3 regions of the Blautia sp. AF19-13LB genome follow, and region 3 is predicted to be linked to each of the others. Evidence: riboswitches for the same ligand, from Rfam matches in the RefSeq annotation. Region 3 holds a riboswitch; each other region holds the start of a gene.

Region 1 (5,550 bases), on a different contig from region 3:
CCAGAGGATCGCCGGGCGGATGACGTTATCGTTCTCATCCAGGATGACAAGGCCATGCATCTGGCCGCCGAAGCTGATGCCGGCTACCTGGGATTTGTCTACGTCTTTTACCAGCTCGCGGATTCCCTCTTTGCTCTGCTCCCACCAGTCTTCCGGTTTCTGCTCAGACCAGCCTGGATGCGGGAAATACAGCGGATACTCTCTCGATACAATATTTACAATTTTGCCTTCCTCGTCCATCAGAAGCAGTTTGACAGCGGAAGTACCAAGGTCAACACCAATAAAATACATGTCGAATCTCCTTTTTCTACTCTTTTTCAAAAAGGGCGGCAGCAGACCTAGATCTCTGCTCCGCCCTTTTGCTTATGCGTTACTGCATATCTTTCTTATTTTTCAGTGATTCTTCCGGAACGGATTAGCCCCACGGATTCTCTGTCGGGTAACGAACACCCTTCGGCTGGTTGTAACCGATCTCATCTACTTCAACACCGAGCATTTTGAATACTTCGAATAACGGTTTTCCGAAGTGTCCGAATGCTACTGCGCCGTGATGCGGATAGTTTTTCTCTACCAGTACGTGGCGGTAGAATCTGCCCATCTCCGGAATAGCGAAGATACCGATGCTTCCGAAGGAACGTGTTGCTACAGGAAGAACCTCGCCCTCTGCGATGTATCCGCGCAGTTTTGCGTCAGATGTGCTCTGCAGACGATAGAAGGTGATGTCTCCAGGAACGATATCTCCCTCGAGGGTACCCTGTGTTACTTCTTCCGGAAGGGTTCTTGCCATGATCATCTGATATTTCATAGAGCAGAATGCCAGTTTGGTGGAAGCGGTATTTCCGCAGTGGAATCCCATGAAGGTATCTTTTAAGGTGTAATCAAATTTGCCTTTGATTTCGCTCTCATACATATCCTTCGGAACGGTGTTGTTGATGTCGAGGAGTGTTACGGTGTCTTTTGATACAACGGTTCCGATGAACTCGGACAGTGTTCCGTAGATATCTACCTCACAGGATACCGGGATGCCCATCTTGGTCAGACGGCTGTTGACATAGCAAGGAACGAATCCGAACTGTGTCTGGAATGCCGGCCAGCATTTTCCGGTCAGGGTTACGTATTTTCTGGAGCCTTTGTGTGCTTCGATCCAGTCTAACAAGGTGATCTCGTACTGAGCCAGTTTCGGCAGGATTTCCGGTTTCAGGTTTCCTTCGCCGAGCTCTTTTGCCATATCTTCTACGACTGCCGGGATTCTCTCGTCGCCTGCGTGTTTGTTGAATGCTTCAAACAGGTCAAGCTCGGAGTTCTCTTCGATTTCTACGCCGAGGTTGTACAGCTGTTTGATCGGTGCGTTACATGCCAGGAAGTTGGTCGGACGCGGTCCGAAGCTGATGATTTTCAGGTTCTTAACAGCTACAACTGCAGTTGCAACCGGTACGAAATCTTTGATCATGGCTGCTACGTCTTCTGCATCGCCAACCGGGTACTCCGGAATGTATGCGTGCAGGTTGCGCAGTTTCAGGTTGTAGCTTGCGTTCAGAACGCCGCAGTATGCATCGCCGCGTCCGCCTACAAGGTCGTCGCCGGTCTCTTCTGCTGCTGCTACTACCATGCAAGGTCCGTCGAAGTATTTTACAAGCAGGGTTTCCTCGGTCTCCGGTCCGAAGTTTCCAAGGTATACAACAAGTGCATCACACTCTGCTTTTTTCAGGTCTTCGAGTGCGTTCATCATGTCGATTTCATTCTCGACGATGATTGGACATTCGTAGATTTCTCCGTCGTATGCTTTTACGACTGCTTTTCTTCTGTTCTCGGAAAGGCTGTTCGGGAAGCAGTCACGGCTTACTGCAACGATACCTAATTTGATTTCCGGTGTATTGTTGATCATTTTTGAAGATCCTCCTTTTTTTGGTTTTCTTGGTTTTTGGTTTCTTTTTATGTTCAGAACTGCTCTTTTGGGGCAGTGTTTCTGATTTCTGGTTTTGTCTCTGGTTTTATTTTACCGAGAGGTTTTCTCCTTTGATGCCTGCTACGCTTCCAGCGATGTTTGCATCCGGGTGGCTTAAGAGCCATTTGTTTCTGGCGAAGAGCAGGTCGTCTTCCGGGGTGTGTTTTTCTTCCAGGGTGATGTCGGTATTGGTTCCTTTTGGAAGGACTACGACGCATTTGAAGCCGCTGGCTGCCACGTTGCATGGTGCGTAGTGGAGGGTGGTTGCGTAGACTTCAATGGTGGTTCCGGCCGGGATTAAGAAGGCCTCCATTTTGGATGAGTCGTAGGTGTGGTCTTCGGTGATGTCCTGTTCTTTTCCGAGGATCAGGATCAGGTCGGTTACGGCGATGTTGATTTCGCTGTCGCGGTGGTATTCTACGGCGTTCAGTAAATGGTTGTGGCCGTTGCAGTAGCCGATCTGGATCGGCATGCCGCCGTAGAGGCTGTCGGATACGGACTGGGCGCTTTTGCAGGCTTCGAGGCTTTCAATGGAAGGCTCGTAGACTACGTCGTCGGGACATGGGGTCTCGGACATGGCGGTGATGATGTCGCTGACGTCGAGGTCTTTGATGACTTTGCCGTACTGGCGGAATGCTTCGTCTGTTACTTTCAGAATCTGCATTGTGTTGGTGCTCCTTTCGTACAATTAGTTTAATGATTGAACTAATTGTAATATAGCACTTGTATGTACTTCTTGTCAACATGTATTTGGATGAAAAAACGGGTAGGTTGACAAATAAGGGGGAGGTTGGTATACTTTAATACGTTAAAATAATAAGACGCTAGGGGAGCCTTTGGCTGAGAACGTGGGACAGGGATAAGCTCACGGACCCTCACTACCTGAACGGGATAATTCCTGCGTAGGGAAGCTGGAACGTGGTTTCGGAGGTGATTCGGGACTGTGTTTTTATGTGAGCCCCTCCAAGCGGAATGCGAAGGAGGTTTTTTTATGAGTTTTTTTGTTACTGCTGACGGCGGACTGACGACGGCCGGTTATGTTGGATGCGTGGTGCTGATGGTGGCGCTGGTGGTGATTGCTTCGGTTCTTTCTGCTCAGAAGAGTAAGGGGACGGGAATGGATGCAAGGAAGCTGGCGTTTTGTGCGATGGGGATGGCGCTGGCGTTTGTGACTTCGTATGTGAAGGTGTTTGAGCTGCCGTACGGGGGATCGGTTACGTTGTTTTCGATGCTGTTTATTGTGCTGATTGCGAACTGGTATGGGGCGAAGACGGGTATTCTCGTTGGTTTTGCTTATGGACTGCTGCAGTTTATCCAGGGGCCGTATGTGCTGTCGCTGTTCCAGGTGTGCTGTGATTATGTGTTTGCGTTTGCGGCGCTGGGTGTGGCCGGATTCTTTGGAAAGAAGAAAAACGGGCTGCTGATCGGGTATATTGTAGCTGTGCTGGCGAGGGGATTTTTCCATACGTTAGGCGGGTATCTGTACTGGATGGATTATATGCCGGAGAATTTCCCGCAGTCTTTAAAGGCGCTGTATCCGATTATTTACAACTACAGCTATCTGCTGGCTGAAGGTGTGCTGACGGTGATTCTGATCTCGCTGCCGCCGGTGAAGAAAGCACTGCAGACGGTTGCAAGAACAGCACATGGTGCAAATTAAATAGAATTACGTGAAAAAATCCGGGAACGCATGATTTTGCGTTTCCGGATTTTTTACGTGGATATCAAAATTTACTGAGCACTCTCCTCTGCGGCTGTGTCGGCGGCGGAGCTCATGGGGGTGATGACGATGTTTTCTACGCCGATTCCGGTTTTGCGGGTTACGATGTCTTCGATCTGGGCACGCTGTTCCTCGGTTACTTCTTTCATCGGAACGACGATGTCGGCGGTTTCGCCGGTCAGGTTTACAACGACGTCGGTGAAGCCTTTGGCTTCGAGGAGGAGTTCAGTTGCTGACTCTTTTTCTACGAGTTCCGTCATTTCCACCATGCTCTGGACAGCGCTCTGGCGCTCGGTTTCGGAGAGGTTGGTATTGTTGATGATTTCATTTAAGGTGTCTTTGTTCTGGGAACGGATCTGTTCGCGGTCGATTCTGGCCTGGGCCATGTATGTAGATGCCCCGGCAAGGACTGCCTCTCCCGGCGTTTCGGTGACGGTCCGCGACGAGTCCCCTGCTGTGCCGGCATCCACCTCGTCGGTGATGTCGGTGTCCAGGCTGGAGATGTCTTTTAAAACGGTGCTGGCATCCGCCGTGGTTCCGTCTGCCTTCTCCTTCGTGGACAGGGTACTGTCAGCATAGTTGATGTATCCGGCGACGGCAATCATGATCGCAAGGGCGGTGATGATGACCTGATTTTTCCGGAATTTTTTCTTTTTCCCGGCCGTCTTTTTCGGCGATGGTGTCTCTGCCATTTTCTCAGGTGCATTCATTTCCTGTTCTAATTTTTCCACGCATTTGACTCCTTTACTTCATTTTGACTACTTTAATCTTATTTGCGCCCACCTGAAATAATGCCATCACGGCCTCCTGAATCTCCTGTATCGTCACCGGGTTTCCCCCGCCTTCTGCGATAACGAGCACGCCGCGCACCGCCGGGTACTCCTCGGAAACCACATACGGTGTCTCGGCTCCGTTCTGTGTCTTTTCATAGACAGTTGCCTCATCCTGCGACGAGGATGTAACGCTTCCGGTCTCCTCTCCCTTCTTGTTTTCCTCCGTTGTGCTCCGCGTTGGGACATCTTTTTCCACAATCTTTTTTCCTGTGGATTCCAGCGTCACCACGACGTGCACTGCGCCCACACCGTCCATCTGGGAAAGTGCGTCACAAAGGCGCTGTTCCATCTCCTCCTGCACCGAAAGTCCCGCATCCCCCGCCGGACGCGCAGCCGTCTCCTGCGGCTGTTCTGTCTCCTCACTGGTCTTTTTTGTTCCCGTCGGCAGCAGCAGGACAACGCCGATTGCCGCCAGCAGGAAGTACAGCATCCACTGCTCCTTTTTCTGTTTCCGGAAAAACGCCGCTGCCTTTTCCCTCATAGGCCTATTCCGAAATCTCTACCATAATATGCGCCGGATCGGTTCCGTAGACCTCACTTAAAACACTTTTGATCTCTGTCAGCTTTTCATCGAGCATTTCCCGCTGTTTTTTCTGTTCTTCGCGGTAAATGCTCGTCTGCCGCATCGGCGCTTCAATGCGGATCTCTTTTGCCTCACCGGTGTTTCCCGGCTCCAGCGTTACCGAAACGGCTGCCCCCGGAATGCCGCTCTCTGACAGATACATCCGGATCTGGCGCTCCGTCTCTTTTTCCCAGGCGCCCACGTAATACTGTTTTTCAAAGCTTTCTGCACGAATCTGTACATTTTCCATTGCTGCTGCCTCCTCTTCCAGCGTCAGACGGTCGAGCGTCTGCGCCATTTTCTGCTCCAAACCTCCCGCTTTTAGCACGGGCTGGAAAAAAATCAGTACCATCACAATTCCAAGAAAAAACTGAACCGGCTTCTTGTCCTCCTTCTCCGGGATCAGGTTCAGCACAGTTGTCATAAAAATCAGAAAAATTGAAATATTCTTAAGCCACTGCAGAATCTCTTCTACCATGCCGCCTCCCGC
Region 2 (5,550 bases), on a different contig from region 3:
TTCGGACCGGCACAAAGCTGGTGCAAGGAAAATGGAAAACCGTTGGAATTTGATAGCAAAGCCGATGCTGAAAACTATGCAAAGGAAGCCAACGAGCATACGACAGCAAATGTCCGATACTATGTGAAAGAAAAAGAACCGGAACCCGGTGCTGTTCGGAAAGGAACATCTCAACCGGAGCTGGATGCACGCAGCCATGAAGAAGTGACACCAAGAAATGATGCATCGGAAAAACAAAATGAGATTCCGGGCAGACAGATTCCTTCTCAAACAGATCCGCTGGTAGAAATCCGCTCTGCGGTTCATAGTAATTACGCAGGCATGGTCGCTATGCTGGGTGCGGACAACCGTGTGTATTTGGGGCGTGAGGAACGCTGCCATTGTCAGGATATGCAGCCATCTTACTATGACAATCAGGATGGTTCCCTGTGCTTTGTCTGTGATCAGCCCGACATGTATTATTTTCTTTATGGAGAAGGCTGGGCGCATACCCAGACGGAAATGCTGGAACGAGGGCTTACCCTGCGCCAGTATGAAGAATTTGCGAGACTGCAAAATGGCGTCCTTGCACAGTTTACCACACAAAGAGAAATCCTGTTTGCCGGACAGCCATTTCAAGCGCCAGAAAGTTATCTTCGCAATGCGGAACTTTATGAGGAAGGACAAACCGGCAACTACAATATGCTGGATGGCAGGCTGAACAACGAACCTCTTGTGCGTCCGGATCTGACAGATGGACAGACGGATGAAGAAATCCGGGAGCTGGTGCCGGAAGCAAAGCCGTCCTTGATGGACCGTCTGAAAGCAGATAAACCGGAGCATGAAGCAAGGCAGATGATCCCTCCGGTGCCGGAAAGGGAACGCTGATGGCTGGGGTAAGATTTGAGGATGTAGATCTTCTGGGTGCTCTTTCCCGTATCGTAGATCTTCATACCCAACATTATAAAGAGGACTTTGACCTGGATAAAGAACTGATCTCAAAACTGGCTGTGTCAGACCGTTCAGAGGATAAACAGCTTCTTTGGATGTCACGCCCCTGCGGAACCTATACCCTGCGTGAACGGGAAGTTTATCTGGAGGGCAGCCATGAAAACAAAGTGTGGCGGTTTTACCAGGAACATACAAATGATCCCGTTTTGGCTTATGCTATCTCTTTGAAAGAAGTCAGGGACGGAAAAATATTTGGCGATCTCTATCCGCTAAATTACAGAGAACATGTGGAACGGATGAAAAAACTGACCTGTCCAATCGGAAATGTAGCCGTTGCATTTGAGGATGGAAATATTATCACGATTCCCTATCAGGAACGGAGACAGCTTATGAACCGGCTTATGCCAGAGCATGGAGCACCTAAAACAATGACGTATCTGCCAGAAAATGAGCCGGAGTTGATGATGATCCTAAAACGGGAACGCTTCAAACGCAGCTATCATGCGACAGCCGGAAATCTGGAGGAATATCTTGATAAGCTGGAAAAGACCACCTTGCGGGAAAAACTCAAAAGAGCAAAGACGGTGGTTTCAACACAGGAGGTCTCATCTCATAAAAGAGGGTTGGAACGATGAAGGGCAGGCATAACAAAAAATCTGTCCGCGTCGAATTTGTCATGTCCGAAGCGGAGGCCGAACTGGTAAAAGAACGCATGGCGGAACTTGGCATTACCAATCTGTCGGCATATCTGCGAAAGATGGCCGTAGACGGTTACATCATTCACCTTGATATGGGAGACATTCAAGAAATGATCCGGCTTCTCCGCATTTGTTCCAATAACTTAAACCAATATACCAGACGGGCCAATGAGACCGGCAATATTTATGCCGCAGATATAGAGGACATCCGCACCCGTCTGGACAGCCTTTGGGATGGCATGGACAAACTGATCCGGGGATTTGCAAACATTTCATAAACATCCGGAAAGCCGTTGCTTTCTTTTTGCCGTCACGGTAAAATTTTTATAAGGGCAGATACCCTTCTGAAAGGAGGCAAAGCGTATGCGTTTGATAGGTAAATTACTGGCACTTCCTTTTATGCTGGTTACGGGAATTCTTTATCTGGTATGTAAATTTTTGGTGGTCCTTTCCGGTGCGGTACTTGGGATTCTTTCCGGGATCATCTTTTTGGCAGCATTGGTGCTGTTCTTTGTCGCAGGATTTTTGCCGGGTCTTGCCTGGCTTATGATCGCCTTTCTTATCAGTCCATACGGTCTGCCTCTGGCGGCTGCATGGCTGGTAGGGATCATTGGTGGGACAAACAGTGCCTTAAAGGATTTTATATTTGGTTAAGCAGATTTGGCGGGGCGCATAGGCAGCCCCGCTCTTTTTCTGCAATTATAACTTCTCTGATTGAAATTAAGTTAAGGAGGTGACGAAAATGGCGACCACAAGACTGATGCCGCTGCACATAGGAAAAGGCCGGGATATTTCTACTGCGATTGCAGATATTATTGATTATGTAGAAAATCCGCAGAAAACCGATTTGGGAAAATTCATTTATGGCTATGAGTGTGATACCCGGCTTGCTGATGCAGAGTTTCTTCTGTCCAAACGACAGTATGCAAATCTGACCGGCAGAAATCAGGGTGCAGATGATGTGATCGCCTACCATCTCCGTCAGGCATTTAAGCCCGGCGAAGTTACGCCAGAAGAAGCTAATCAGATCGGCAGGGAGCTGGCACTGAAGCTCACAAAAGGAAACCATGCCTTTGTTGTCTGCACCCATGTGGATAAGCACCATGTCCATAATCACATCATTATCAACTCTACTACACTGGACTGTCAGAAAAAATTTCGCAACTTCTGGGGTTCTACCTGGGCAATCCGGCGAATGAATGACAAGCTGTGTTTGGAGCATGGACTTTCGATTGTAGAAAATCCGAAACCCAGCCGGGAGCATTATGGCACATGGCTGGGAAATAAAAAGCAGCCTTCCTTTCAGGAGCAGATACGCATTGCTATTGATGCTGCATTAGAGGAAAAGCCAAAAGATTTTGAGGAACTTCTACAGAAGCTGGAAACTGCTGGGCTGGAAGTCAACCGTGAAAGAAAACATCTTCGGTTCCGAGTTCCGGGACAAGAAAATTATACCCGATGCGATACGCTCAAAGGCGATTATACAGAACAAGCCATCAAAGAACGGATTGCCGGTACACGGACAGTAAAACCCCGCCATGCCTTTTCTAAAAAAACGGTTTCCAAAGTTGGATTGCTGGTTGATATTGAAGTTGCAATCCGTTCCGGCAAGGGCCCTGGTTATGAGCGCTGGGCAAAAGTGTTCAACCTAAAGCAGCTTTCTCAGGCAGTGCTCTACTTAAAAGAACATGGCGATATGGGTTATGAGGATCTTCTGGAAAAAGCCAACGCCACTACCACTAATTTCAATACCTTATCCGTTCAGATCAAAGATCTGGAGTCAAAAATGAACGCCAATGCCGAGCTGCAAAAACAGATCGTAAACTATGCGAAAACGCGGGCTGTCTATGTAGAATATCGCAAAGCCGGGTACAGCAAAAAATTCCGAACAGAACATGAAGCTGAAATTCTGCTGCACCAGGCGGCAAAGAATCATTTTGACGAGCTGGGAATCAAAAAGCTCCCCTCTGTCAAATCTCTCCGGGAGGAATACACCGATCTTCTGGAACAAAAACGGAAAGCCTATTCTGCCTATAAGCAGGCCAAAAATGATATGAAAGAACTTCATAATGTTCGGGCCAATGTGGAATACCTATTAGAGATTTCTTCCCCACCACAACCGCAGCGCAGCACAGAAAAATCCCGTCAATAAGGTTTGCTAACTTGAATTCTATAGACCTTGACTTTCCTGGACTTCTTAACTATAATAATACTCAAGCAGGGGGACTACCTTGTAGTTGAGAAGGTTAAAACCTGACCGTTTGAACCTGTTGGCTAATACCAACGCAGGGAGCTAAAGAATACAGATTCGTATTTTTTGGACATTCTCTGTTTTGGGAATGTCCTTTTTAATTGAATAAGATATGATATGTGTTTGCGAGGGAACTGAACAAGTTGAAAAAGGTAAGACCTGACCTCTGGACCTGTCGGCTAATACCGGCGTAGGGAAGCAATTTCTTACGCTCGTATTGCGTCTGAAAGAGCTTCTAATTGTTTTAGAGGCTCTATTTTTTTATTTTAGGAGGAACAAACATGGCATTTATGAAAGACATTTTAACCCGCAACATCCCCATTTGGGAAGAATGTGCAGCTACCCCATTTGTGCAGGAAGTGCAAACTGGAAAGCTACCTCTTGAAAAGTTCAAGAGATATATGATTCAGGATAGTATCTATCTGAAAAACTATGCCCGTATATACGGCAAGGCAATTTTTCATGCTGATACATTAAGAGAAATTCAGCTTTACTATTCCATGCTGAATTTTGTAAATGATACGGAATCAGAAGTGCGTCTGGATTATCTAAAGCAATTTTGCATGACGGATAATGATATTGAACTGATCGCTCCTCTGCCTGAAAATCAAAATTACATTGATTTCATGTTTGAGATTGCGTCACATGGAAAGAATGAAGAAATTTTAATGGCGGTTCTTCCCTGTATGCTAAGTTACAGCTATATATTCCGCAAATTGGCGGCTGTTCCTACAAGCAGACAGTCAAGATATTGGGACTTTATCAAAGATCATGCGGATGAACAATATGCAGAAAGCTGCAAAGAATGGTCTGCTTTTGCAGAGCATAAATGTGCCGGGTTATCAGTAGCAAATAAAAAGTATCTGGCTGATATTTTTGAAAAAGCAAGTTTGTTAGAGCTTGCTTTTTGGAAGATGGCCTATCGGAACGAGAGAATGGAGGAAAATGCAAAATGAAAAAAGTATTGTCCATTGCCGGATCAGATTGCAGCGGAGGTGCAGGTATTCAGGCTGATTTGAAAACTTTTTCTGCTCACGGTGTATTTGGAATGAGTGTTATTGTTTCTGTTGTTGCAGAGAACACCAGCCGTGTTATCGACATCCAAGATATTACCCCGGATATGATTGAAAAACAGATTGACGCCGTATTTGAAGATATTGAAGTGGACGCAGTAAAAATCGGTATGCTTTCTACACCAGAATGTATGAAAGCGGTGGCAAAGAAACTATTACAATATAAGCCCCAAAATGTTGTAATCGACCCGGTTATGTATGCCAAAAATGGCTGCCCATTGATGAATCCTACGGCGGTTTCCACCTTGATAGACACAGTAATTCCACTTGCCGATGTACTTACTCCAAATATTCCAGAGGCAGAGAAAATAGCGGATATGCAGATTTCCACAGTTTCAGATATGGAGGCTGCCGCAAGAAAAATATATGCCATGGGTTGTAAGGCGATTGTTGTCAAGGGTGGACATCATATAGGAAATGCTGTTGATGTCCTATTTGATGGAGAAAATTTCTACCATTTTGAAACATCCCGCATTGATACGAAAAATACTCATGGGACAGGCTGTACCTTTTCTTCTGCAATCGCTTCCCAGCTTGCAAAGGGAAAAAGTGTTCCGCTTGCAGTCGAATCTGCAAAGGCTTATGTCACAATGGCAAT
Region 3 (5,550 bases):
ACTGCGGCGCAATCACTTCTGCAATCTCCTCCGGTGTGTGCGTCTGCACGAAGTCCATTCCCTTCTGCAGTGCCTTCGTGAATTTTTCTACGGTTGCGCCGTGCGTTTTCAGATAACTCTGTTTGACGCTGTACGACGTATACGGCACATACCCGGATTCCGTTCCGACCGATGCCACGACATAGCCGTCGCCCTTCTGCTCGAGCAGTGTCGCGGACGGTTCAAATTCAATCGTATAATCCCCCTGCCCGCCGGAGAACGCGGCAGCTGTGGAACCAAAATCGATGCTCTGGTTGATATTTACGTCTTTTTTATCAATCCCTTTCTGCGCCAGAACATACTCAAAGACCATTTCCGGCATACCGCCTTTTCTTCCCCCTAATACCTCTTTGTTTTTCAATTTCTCCCAGGTAAACGAATTGTCTTTCTCTCTTCCCACAACAAAGTTTCCCGCCCGCTGCGTCAGCTGCGCGAAGTTCACAACCGGGTCTGCGGTTCCCTCGAGGTACGCGTAGACGGTTGCCTCCGCCCCCATAAACCCGATATCCGCCTCGCCGGAAATCATCGCCGTCAGCACTTTATCTGCACCAAATCCTGTCATCAGCGTCAGATCAATGCCCTCGTCCGCGAAATACCCCTCCTCAATTGCCACGTACTGCGGGGCGTAAAAAATGGAGTGGGCAACCTCATTTAATGTCACCTGCTCCACTTTTTCTTTTGTCTCATCTTTTGCCCCGCATCCCGCCAGCGTCACTGCCGCCATTGCCAGTACAAGCGCACCTGTCAGCCATTTTCCTTTCATCAACAGATTCTCCTGTTTTTTCATTCTAACCTTAGAATATGATTTCCCGGTAAAAATGCGTGCAAAAAATGAAGGAGAAACGTTCGAATTTCGTTTCTCCTTCGTTTCTTATTTCTTCTCTTGTTTTTCTTTTGCCTTCTGTTCTTCTTTCGTCCGGATTTTGTCTTCGTACATTTTCAGATCGTTCAGATCCAGCATGAAGCAGGCCGTCGGTTTGGAAATGTGGTAATGTGTTTCTGTCATCTCCTTTTGCCGCATCTGCGCGTTTCTTTTATATTTTTCATTCTACAATCTACCTTATCGCTCCGTCAACACATTTAGGCTTCCTTTTCCGAAATTCTCTATTTTGAAAAACAAATTGAGGATCTCCGCAAAATTTGTTATAGTAAGGGTAATTCAAACAGTTACAAAGGAGGCTATTATGATAATAAAATCAGTTGCTGTTCTGGGCGCCGGAGCGGTTGGGTCTTATGTGATCTGGGGGCTTTCGGAGAAAAAGGACATCCGGCTTGGCGTTATCGCGTCCGGGGAACGGGCGAAGCGTCTGAAAAACAAAGGATGCAAAATTAACGATACGATTTATCACCCGGAGGTATGGACACCGGAAGAGGCACACGGCGTGGATTTTCTGATCGTCTCGCTCAAATACGGCGCACTGCCGGGGGCTCTTGACAATATTACTGCCGTTACCGGCGAGAATACTGTGATCATGAGTCTGATGAACGGCGTGGACAGTGAGGAGATCATCGCGGAAAAAGTCGGTGCGGAGCATCTGCTTCATGCTGTTATCAAAGTAGCTTCTCATAAAGAGAATGACGGCTACGTTTTCAACCCTGAGGCGACGCTCGGCATCATTTTCGGCGAAGTTTCGGCGCCGTACGACAGTGAGCGTGTGCAGGCTGTTCTGGATCTGTTCTCCGGCACAGGGCTGCATTACCGGGCAACCGATTGTATTTTAGAGGAAATATGGAGCAAATTCCGGCTGAATGTCTGCAATAACCTGCCGCAGGCTATTCTCGGTGCCGGGGTCGGCTGCTACCGCGACAGTGTACATATGAAGGCGATCAGCGACGGACTCCGCGCAGAACTGATGGCGATTGCGGAGGCAAAGGGAATTGATATCAGCAAGGCGGATGTCTCCTCGGGACGCAGAAGTGCGGTTCCGCCGACGGCGCGCTACTCGACGCTCCAGGATCTCGATGCGGGACGCCATACGGAAATTGATATGTTCTCGGGTGCGCTGATCCGCATGGGAAAAGAGCTTGGAATTCCAACGCCTTACAATGAATTTACGTACCATATGATCAAAGCACTGGAAGAGAAAAACGACGGACGGTTTGACTACAGCGGAAGCGAAGAACCGCTCTGGGCGAAATAGATACGATAGGAGAATCTCACGATGAAAGAAATCAAATGGGCTGTACTCGGATGCGGTGTGATTGCAAATGAAATGGCGGTCGCACTGCAGAAAAACGGAAAGAATATTTACGCGGTCGGCAACCGGACCCATGAGAAGGCGGCTGCTTTTGCGGAGAAATATGGAATTGGAAAAGTTTACGATGATTTCCATGAGATGTTTACCGATCCGGAGGTCGATGTCATTTATATCACGACGCCGCACAACACGCATCTTGGCTTTATGAAAGAGGCGATTGCCAATGGAAAACACATTCTCGTTGAGAAATCGATTACGCTGAACAGCGACGAGCTCGACGAGGCCATAGCGCTTGCAAAAGAAAAAGGTGTCATCATCGGAGAGGCAATGACGATTTACCATATGCCGATCTACAAAAAGCTGAAAAAATTTCTCGACTCCGGCCGTCTCGGCAGAGTCAATCTGATCACGATGAACTTCGGCAGTTTCAAAGAGTACAACATGAAGAACCGCTTCTTCAACCGGAATCTCGCAGGCGGCGCGATGCTTGATATCGGCGTATACGCACTCTCCTTCCTCCGCTGGTTCTTCGACTCCAAGCCGGATCAGCTCCTTTCCCAGGTAAAGCCCGCTCCGACCGGTGTGGACGAGCAGGCCGGCCTCCTTCTCACCAATCAGGAAGGACAGATGGCAAGTGTGATGCTCTCTCTCCACTCCAAACAGCCGAAACGCGGCATGGTTTCCTGTGAGAACGGATTTATCGAGATCATGGAGTACCCGCGTGCCTGGGAAGCAAAAATCACAGACGCTTCCACCGGCGAATCCGAAATCATCAAAGCCGGTGACAACGCCGATGCACTCGCCTATGAGCTCGCCGACATGGAACGCGCCATCAATGGAGATGCATCTGCCATGCACCTCGACTACACGAAGGACGTCATGGATCTGATGACCTCCTTCCGCAGAACCTGGGGCTATACGTACCCGGAGGAAGAAAAATAAAATTCGCACATCAAAAGCCCCTGCCCGGCACACATCAGATACCGGGCAGGGGCACTTCTTTTCACCTGCAATGCTCTGCAATTTTCTTTTTCAGTATTTCCGCATCAATCGGCTTTGCGATATGCACGTTCATGCCGGCCTCTTTTGCGGCCTGCCGGTCTTCAACAAAGGCGTTGGCGCTCATGGCGAAAATCGGAATGGAGGCGGCATCATCACGTCCATGACTTCCACGCATATTTTATACTTCATTTTACGCTGATATTATTTTCTCTTTCAACCCAAATAACATTACATTTCCAATATTTTGCATGTCTTTTTTATTTTTCTGAATTTTTTTAAAATCTTCCGTTTTTCTCTTGCACAATTGTTTTTATGCGTATATAATTGTCTGCAGAAAGCAAAGGGGAGCTCGCGTGCGAAGCGGGCTGAGAGTAGGATGCATCTCCTAGACCCTGAACCTGATTTGGGTAATGCCAACGTAGGGAGATACGATATGCACATTTTCTGCAGATATACCTCCACGTATATCTGCTTTTTTAATCTCTATGAACACATCATCAACAGGTTCTTCCAGTACCACAAGGGAATTTGCTTCTGCAAAAATACTCACACAGGAGGAACAAAAAATTATGTTAGGCACTTGTCTTGACAATGTCAGAAAAACAACCCCTCTCGTACACAACATCACAAATTACGTTACAGTAAACGATGTCGCCAATATTCTGCTGGCATGCGGCGCAAGCCCGATCATGTCCGATGAACCGGAGGATGTCGAGGATATCACCTCCATCTGCGGCGGTCTGAACATCAACATCGGAACGCTGCACAGAACGAGCATCGACGGCATGTACCGTGCCGGTGCAAAAGCAGCTTCGCTCGGCCACAAAATCCTGCTCGATCCAGTCGGCGCAGGCGCAAGCCACTTACGTACTTCGACCGCAGTCGGACTGATGGAAAAAATCCCGTTCACCGTCATCCGCGGAAATATTTCCGAAATCAAAACACTGGCACTCGGAAGCGGAACGACAAAGGGTGTTGACGCAGACGTTGCCGATAAAGTAACAGACGAAAACCTCGACAGCGCCGTTGCTTTTGCAAAAAACTTTGCGAAAGACCACAACTGTGTTGTCGCCATCACAGGAGCGATCGACCTCGTTGCCGATGCTGACACCTGCTACGTGATCCGCAACGGACGCGCCGAGATGGGAAGCATCACCGGAACAGGCTGCCAGCTCTCCGGCATGATGACCGCTTACCTCGTTGCCAACCCGGACGAGCCGTTAAAAGCCGCTGCTGCCGCTGTCTGCGCGATGGGACTTGCCGGCGAGATCGGCTGGAGCCATATGAAACCGGAAGACGGCAACTCCACCTACCGGAACCGCATCATCGACGCCATCTACCACATGGACGGCGAGACGCTGGAGAAAGGTGCAAAGTATGAAGTGCGATAAAAAAGGCCTGCTTTTATATGCTGTGACAGACCGCAGCTGGCTGAACGGCGAGACACTGTACAGCCAGGTGGAAAAGGCTCTGCAGGGCGGCGCAACGTTTATCCAGCTCCGCGAAAAAAATCTTGACCAGGATCACTTTATGGAAGAGGCACTGGAACTGAAAAAACTCTGTGCCGCATACCATGTTCCTTTCGTCATCAACGATAACGTGGAAATCGCAGCTAAGATGGATGCGGACGGCGTTCATGTCGGCCAGAGCGATATGGAGGCCGGCGATGTCCGTGCAAAGCTTGGCCCGGACAAGATCATCGGCGTTTCGGCACAGACCGTGGAACAGGCCATTCTCGCCGAGCAGCGCGGGGCAGATTACCTCGGCGTCGGCGCAGTCTTCCACACCGGTTCCAAGGCGGATGCGGAGGATGTCAGCCACGAAACGCTGACTGCTATCTGCAATGCCGTTAAAATCCCTGTCATCGCCATCGGCGGCATCACACGCGATAACGTGACGGAGCTTTCCGGCAGCGGCATCTGCGGCATCGCCGTCATCAGTGCCATTTTTGCACAGAAAGACATTGTTTCCGCAACGAAGGATCTGAAAGAACAGACTCTGCGCATGCTGGAAAACAAATAATTTTACGTAACCATTCATCCTCACACCAGGCGGCAGACTGGGGGCACCACTTTCTTTGTCGCCTGTCCAAAAAGAAAAGTAATGCAAAGGAGTAATTCTCATGGACGCGAAAAACATGAAAACAGCATTAACAATCGCGGGAAGTGATTCCAGCGGAGGCGCCGGCATTCAGGCAGACATCAAAACCATGATCACAAACGGAGTTTACGCCATGTCGGCAATTACCGCACTCACCGCCCAGAACACCACCGGAGTTTCCGGTATTTTCGATGTAACACCGGAGTTTCTG

The links. A riboswitch is a leader RNA that binds a small molecule or an ion and turns the genes downstream of it on or off. The one in region 3 is predicted to bind thiamine pyrophosphate.
Region 1: another riboswitch for thiamine pyrophosphate. It lies ahead of DWX32_RS14680 (energy-coupled thiamine transporter ThiT); the one in region 3 lies ahead of thiM (hydroxyethylthiazole kinase).
Region 2: another riboswitch for thiamine pyrophosphate. It lies ahead of DWX32_RS15740 (TenA family protein); the one in region 3 lies ahead of thiM (hydroxyethylthiazole kinase).

The regions. Positions count from the first base shown of each region.
Region 1 is NZ_QUGO01000015.1:45,843-51,392, reverse strand. Features, by position in the region: gene xylB (xylulokinase) at 1-291, opposite strand, end outside; gene DWX32_RS14690 (L-fucose/L-arabinose isomerase family protein) at 416-1,882, opposite strand; gene DWX32_RS14685 (DUF4867 family protein) at 1,992-2,609, opposite strand; TPP riboswitch at 2,762-2,871, shown strand; gene DWX32_RS14680 (energy-coupled thiamine transporter ThiT) at 2,937-3,605, shown strand; gene DWX32_RS14675 (SpoIIIAH-like family protein) at 3,677-4,396, opposite strand; gene DWX32_RS14670 (hypothetical protein) at 4,410-4,979, opposite strand; gene DWX32_RS14665 (stage III sporulation protein AF) at 4,984-5,538, opposite strand.
Region 2 is NZ_QUGO01000018.1:48,244-53,793, reverse strand. Features, by position in the region: gene DWX32_RS15765 (DUF4316 domain-containing protein) at 1-867, shown strand, start outside; gene DWX32_RS15760 (hypothetical protein) at 867-1,565, shown strand; gene DWX32_RS15755 (plasmid mobilization protein) at 1,562-1,906, shown strand; gene DWX32_RS15750 (CD1845 family protein) at 1,992-2,282, shown strand; gene DWX32_RS15745 (relaxase/mobilization nuclease domain-containing protein) at 2,371-3,780, shown strand; TPP riboswitch at 3,838-3,937, shown strand; gene DWX32_RS15740 (TenA family protein) at 4,161-4,835, shown strand; gene thiD (bifunctional hydroxymethylpyrimidine kinase/phosphomethylpyrimidine kinase) at 4,832-5,550, shown strand, end outside.
Region 3 is NZ_QUGO01000010.1:140,256-145,805, reverse strand. Features, by position in the region: gene DWX32_RS12170 (ABC transporter substrate-binding protein) at 1-802, opposite strand, end outside; gene DWX32_RS20470 (hypothetical protein) at 911-1,045, opposite strand; gene DWX32_RS12165 (ketopantoate reductase family protein) at 1,224-2,180, shown strand; gene DWX32_RS12160 (Gfo/Idh/MocA family protein) at 2,202-3,179, shown strand; partial or broken gene DWX32_RS12155 (response regulator) at 3,241-3,396, opposite strand; TPP riboswitch at 3,571-3,682, shown strand; gene thiM (hydroxyethylthiazole kinase) at 3,809-4,630, shown strand; gene thiE (thiamine phosphate synthase) at 4,617-5,261, shown strand; gene thiD (bifunctional hydroxymethylpyrimidine kinase/phosphomethylpyrimidine kinase) at 5,377-5,550, shown strand, end outside.